One region of the Pseudoalteromonas mucoides genome, then DNA from elsewhere that is predicted to be linked to it. Evidence: predicted binding sites of a transcription regulator. Region 1 holds the regulator's gene; the other holds the start of a gene.
The links. Region 1 encodes sigma-54, which starts transcription at its own class of promoters, with help from an activator protein. Its sites were predicted from a motif close to GTTGGCACGNNNNTNGNNT; they were not measured.

Region 1 (3,218 bases):
AGCCGAGTTTTTAGCAAAAAGCTACAAGGGCCGCCAAGTTGTAAAAAGTGTTGGCTTAGAAGTTAGCGCTGGGAGTATTGTTGGTCTGCTAGGCCCTAATGGCGCAGGCAAAACCACTACTTTTTATATGATTGTTGGCTTAGTGCCCAGCGATAAAGGTAAAATTAGTATTGATGATAACGATATTACATTATTACCCATGCACAGCCGTGCTCGCTTAGGAATTGGCTATTTACCACAAGAGTCATCTATTTTTCGTAAATTGACCGTTTACCAAAACCTCATGGCGATTTTAGAAACCCGTAAAGAGCTAAACAAAACAGCCCGTGAAGAAGCCTTAGATAGCCTACTTGATGAATTTAGCATTCAACACATTCGCGACAGCCAAGGTATGGCATTGTCAGGTGGTGAGCGCCGTCGAGTTGAAATTGCGCGCGCTTTAGCCGCAAATCCTAAATTTATTCTGTTAGATGAGCCTTTTGCTGGCGTTGATCCCATTTCAGTGTTAGATATAAAGAAGATTATCGAGCACCTTAAAAACCGTGGTATCGGCGTACTTATAACCGACCACAATGTAAGAGAAACCCTTGATGTTTGCGAAAAAGCCTACATTGTTTCTCATGGGGAGTTAATTGCATCAGGAACTCCTGAGCATGTACTTGCCAACCAAACAGTTCGCGATGTATATCTGGGTGAGCAATTTAGGCTATAAAGCAACGCTCAGCTAACTATCTGCTAAACTAAATTATGACAACACAATAAAAGGATTGTTAGAGATAAATGAGGCAATCACTCCAGCTGCGCATGGGCCAGCAACTTACAATGACTCCACAACTGCAACAAGCAATTCGCTTATTGCAGCTAAGTACATTGGATCTCCAGCAAGAAATTCAAGAAGCACTCGACAGCAATCCATTGCTTGAAGTTGAAGAGCAAGAGTTTAGTGACGAAACGGCTGGCAAAAATGAACAAAAACAAGATACCGAAGACGTCACAGTAAGTGCTTCTGCCGATGAGACACCAAGCGAATACGAACAAGAAAGCAGTGAAGCACTTAATAAAGACACCGTAAGTGACGATATGGCTATGGATGTGACCTGGGATGAGTACATGAGCGCCGCTCCTGCCAGCTCATCAGGCCCGATGCCTGAAGATGAATCTATTTATCAAGGGGCTTCAACCGAAACCTTGCATGAATATATTATGTGGCAGTTACAGCTAACCCCATTTAGTCCGACCGACGAGGCGATTGCGATTGCCATTGTCGAAGCTATCGACGACTCAGGTATTTTAACCTTAAGCTGTGAAGACATTGCTGAAAGCCTAAATAAAGATAATAACGAAGAAGAAATTGAGCTTGATGAAGTTCAGGCGGTTCTAAAACGTATTCAACTGTTTGACCCAATTGGTATTGGCGCACGCAGCTTGCAAGAATGTTTATGTATTCAACTAAATCAATTTGACCCCGCAACTCCTTGGATTAGCGAAACAAAAATGATTTTAACTGAACATATCGATTTATTAGCCAGTCGCGACTACCGAACTTTGATGAAAAAGACTAAGCTTAAGGAAGATGAGCTTAAAGAAGTGATGACACTCATCCACAGTCTAAACCCAAAGCCTGCGGATAGTATTGTACGTGAAGAATCTGAATACGTTATTCCAGATGTCTCAGTAAAGAAAATCAAAGGCCGTTGGGTTGTTGAGTTAAATCCCGATAGCATGCCTAAAATTAGAGTAAACAGCCAATATGCAGCTATGTCTCGCTCGGTTAAATCGAGTAGCGACAGCCAATTTATTCGCTCCCACTTGCAAGAAGCAAAGTGGTTTATAAAAAGTTTAGAAAGCCGTAATGACACATTACTCAAAGTAACCAACTGCATCGTTAAACAGCAGCAAGGATTCTTTGAACATGGTCCCGAGGCAATGCGCCCTATGGTATTAAACGATGTTGCTGAAATGGTCGAGATGCATGAATCAACCATTTCACGGGTTACCACCCAAAAGTACATGCACACCCCAAGAGGGATTTTTGAGTTAAAATATTTTTTCTCAAGTCATGTAAGCACTGAAAACGGTGGGGAATGTTCGTCTACAGCGATCCGCGCATTAATCAAAAAATTAATTAGCGCAGAAAACTCAGCGAAACCATTGAGTGATAGCAAAATTGCAGATATATTGGCAGAGCAAGGTATCAAAGTAGCTAGACGTACAATCGCAAAATATCGCGAGTCACTGGCTATTCCACCGTCAAATCAAAGAAAGAGCTTGATTTAAGGCGTAAAAAAACAAAGAAGGAAAATGCTTATGCAACTGAATTTAACTGGTCGTCACGTAGAAATTACCGATTCACTTAGAGACTATGTACACAATAAGTTTGCAAAGCTTGAAAGGCACTTTGATCATATAAACAACGTGCACGTCATTTTAGACGTAGAAAAGCTAAGCCAAAAAGCAGAAGCCACAATACACCTCAGTGGTGCTGATTTATTTGCTTCAACAGAACACCAAGACATGTACGCTGCGATTGACGCCCTAATAGATAAACTAGACCGTCAAGTTATCAAACACAAAGAGAAGCACGCTCGACACTAATATTATGAAACTAAGTTCACTTACTTGTAAGGACTGCAGTAAAGCTGCGGTCCTTTTTAATAGCAAAAAACGAATTTTAGAATTTATTAGCCAGTTGGCTCATGAACAACTCCCTCACCTTTCAGAACAAGAAATTCTTAACTCGCTACTTAATCGAGAGAAACTAGGAAGCACGGGTATTGGCCGTGGAATTGCTATACCTCACGGTAGAATGACTGGTGTTGATACACCATTAGCACTGATACTAGTGAGTGAAACGCCCATTAATTTTGATGCGATTGATAATCGTCCTGTTGATATATTTGTGGCACTCATCGTACCTGATGGTGAGAGTCAACTTCATTTAAAGACCTTGGCCACAATTGCTGATAAACTTAACGATAAAGATTTTTGTAAACAATTACGTAGCGCTAAATCAGACCACGACTTATACCAAGTTATTGTCGAGCAGTCATAAGAAAGTGAAGGAGTCATTACATGGAGTTAATTATCATCAGTGGGCGCTCGGGTTCTGGTAAATCTGTTGCCCTTCGCGTATTAGAAGATCTGGGTTATTATTGTGTTGATAATATTCCTGTGAACTTGCTGCCTTCACTCGTACGAAGCGTTTCTGATAACTATGA
Region 2 (3,218 bases), on a different contig from region 1:
GGCATTTTAGACTCAGTGAACCAACGTACTCAGTTGGTTGGGCAAAACCGCCTTGAATTATTATTATTCAAATTAAGAGGGCGGCAGCGCTTTGGTATTAATGTGTTTAAAGTGAGAGAAGTACTGCAATGCCCTCCTTTAACTAACATGCCAAAATCAAATGCGTATATTCGGGGCGTTGCCCATATACGCGGGCAAACTATTTCTGTTATCGATTTGTCCATGGCCGTTGGTGGCCCTGCTATCGAGAACATTCAAGACAGCTTTATTATTATTGCTGAATATAATCGCTCAGTTCAGGGCTTTTTGGTTGGAGGTGTTGAGCGCATCGTCAATATGAACTGGGAAAAGATCATGCCCCCTCCATCAGGTGCTGGTCGATACTCGTATTTAACCGCAGTCACTGAAATTGAAAATGAGTTAGTTGAAATTCTTGATGTAGAAAAAATCTTAAATGAAATTTGCCCAGTAAACACCGAGGTTAGTGCGGAAATTGCTAGTGATGGCGAAATTCAAAAAGACTTGGGTGAACGTATTGTATTTATAGCCGATGACTCAGCTGTTGCTCGTAATCAAGTGAAACGTGCACTTGAGCCACTTGGCGTACAAACGGAACTTGCAAAAAATGGTAAAGAGGCGCTAATCCGCCTTCGTGAAATCGCAGAGCTTGATTGTAAAAACGATATTACAGAAAGAGTCGGCTTATTGATTTCGGATGTTGAGATGCCTGAAATGGATGGCTACACTTTGACAGCAGAAATAAAAGCAGATCCTAAGCTTGCCCCTTTGCATGTAATTTTACACACTTCTTTGAGCGGTGTGTTTAATCAGGCTATGATTGAAAAAGTAGGCGCAGATGACTTTATCGCAAAATTCAACCCGGATGAATTAGCTACAGCAGTAAAAAAATGGGTTCATTGTGACTAATTTTGATAGGTGGTGTTACTTTGGAAAATAAACATTTACAGCAAGGCGAGTACGATCAATTCCGTACCTTTTTAGAACAGCAGTGCGGTATTGTGTTAGGCGATAACAAGCTTTATTTAGTAAAAAGTAGACTTGCGCCTTTAATGGCTCGTTTCAATGTTGAATCGTTATCACAATTAGTGAGTAAAACACTCAGCCCTCACGAACGGCAACTTCGCGCCGCCGTAGTTGATGCCATGACCACCAACGAAACTTTGTGGTTTAGAGATCAATACCCGTTTGAGTTATTACAAACTAAGCTATTTCCAGAGCATAAAGAACTACGCAGGCCTCTTAAAATTTGGTCTGCGGCAAGCTCTTCAGGTCAAGAACCTTACTCTATTGCTATGTCTGTGGCTGAATTTCAGGCAAAATCTCCTGGTGTTTTAAAAATGGGTGCTCAAATTGTCGGCACTGATATTTCCAATACAATGCTTGATATGTGTAAACATGCAGAGTACGACTCGTTAGCACTCGCGCGCGGCCTATCTGTTGAGCGACGGAAAAAGTTTTTCAAGGACAGTGGTAATGGCATGGCTCAAGTGATTGATCCGATTAAAAAGCTTACCAGCTTTAGGCATTTGAACTTACTTGATTCTTATGCCTTGATGGGAAAATTCGATATTATATTTTGTCGTAATGTATTGATTTACTTTTCACCTGAAGTAAAAGCCAAAATCATTGCTCAATTTGCCCAAGCACTAAACCCTAAAGGGTATTTGTTTTTAGGTGCATCAGAGTCTATGTCGGGACTCAGTACTGAGTTTGATATGGTACGGTGTAACCCTGGTATTATTTATCAAAAAAAATAGTATCCTCAGCTATTTTTAATTAATGATTAATAAAAGCGATGGCCTTATGTCATCGCTTTTTCTTTTGTATTTAATAACTTACCGACGTTAATATTTATAATTTATATTGGCTCACCTTTTGCATTAATCAGCTTAAGTCAATTTTTTGGAGATGGTTATGGCTATCAGTTTTGATAAAGCTTTTGGGGTGCATCCTCACGCAATGTTGATCCGTTCACAACGGGCCGAATTATTAGCAACCAATATTGCCAATGCTGATACGCCTGGCTATAAAGCGAAAGATGTCGATTTTGCCTCAGCTCTAAAAGCGGCAAAAAGCCACCAACAGGGCGGCAATAACATGGTAACAACTGATGCAAAACACATTGCCGGTGGTAGCCGTTATGTCGGTAATAGTGAAATGTTTCGTTCGCCAAATCAAGCAGATACAGGTGATGGTAACTCAGTAGATATACAGGTGGAACGAAACTTGTATACACAGAACTCATTAGAGTATCAGGCAAGCCTGCAATTTATGAGCAGTAAAATTAAAGGCCTTAAAAAAGCCCTCGGTAGTCAAGGAGCCTAAGCATGAGTTTATATAACGTTTTTGATATTTCAGGTACCGGTATGAGTGCGCAAAATGTGCGTTTAAATACTACGGCCAGTAACATATCTAATGCGAATACCATTAGCTCAAGCCAAGACCAGACTTATCGAGCTCGCCACCCTGTTTTTGCAGCTGAACTAACTAAAGCCTCAGCATCACAAAGCAATCCGCAGGGGTCGTCTGTAGGCGTTAAAGTACTAGGCATTGTAGAGAGCGATAAACCCCTACAAATAGAATATAACCCTAACCATCCTAGTGCGGATGAAAATGGGTATATATACAAACCTAACGTTAATGTTGTAGAAGAAATGGCGAATATGATTTCAGCCTCACGCTCTTATCAAACAAATGTGCAAGTTGCTGATGCAGCAAAGCAAATGTTAAGTAAAACACTGTTGCTCGGGCAGCGGTAATTGAGGAAAAGTTATGAGTAACGATATAACTACAACATCGTCGACTTATTTAGATTCGCTTAAGTGGCAAGAGAACCAAGTATCGACGGAAGAAAAAAGTGATGCGTTAACGCAAGAAGATTTCTTTTCCTTGCTGACGCAACAGTTGTCGTTTCAAGACCCAAGCAACCCCGCTGATAATGATCAGATGATTGCACAGATGACAAGTTTCACTATGGCTGAAGGTATTTCAAACCTAAACAGTAACTTTGAGTCACTCGCTTCATCTATGACCTCAAACTCAGCATTACAAGCTTCTACTCTTGTGGGTAAGCAAGCATTGCTAGAGTCAGATACATTAGATTTGAATGCTGGTAGTGATGCAAAGGGGACTATCGTTGCTCAAGAACCTGTTGAGAATTTGACCTTGCGTATAGAGGATTCATCTGGACAACTAGT

Region 2: the regulator sigma-54 is predicted to act here: its motif matches at 1,884-1,902, upstream of flgB (flagellar basal body rod protein FlgB).

The regions. Positions count from the first base shown of each region.
Region 1 covers NZ_JBMMUC010000013.1:18,965-22,182, forward strand. Annotated here, with positions in the region: gene lptB (LPS export ABC transporter ATP-binding protein) at 1-712, shown strand, start outside; gene AAEU30_RS14560 (RNA polymerase factor sigma-54) at 781-2,277, shown strand; gene hpf (ribosome hibernation promoting factor) at 2,308-2,595, shown strand; gene ptsN (PTS IIA-like nitrogen regulatory protein PtsN) at 2,600-3,052, shown strand; gene rapZ (RNase adapter RapZ) at 3,073-3,218, shown strand, end outside.
Region 2 covers NZ_JBMMUC010000004.1:7,909-11,126, forward strand. Annotated here, with positions in the region: gene AAEU30_RS05125 (chemotaxis protein) at 1-927, shown strand, start outside; gene AAEU30_RS05130 (CheR family methyltransferase) at 948-1,778, shown strand; gene flgB (flagellar basal body rod protein FlgB) at 1,936-2,346, shown strand; gene flgC (flagellar basal body rod protein FlgC) at 2,349-2,780, shown strand; gene AAEU30_RS05145 (flagellar hook assembly protein FlgD) at 2,794-3,218, shown strand, end outside.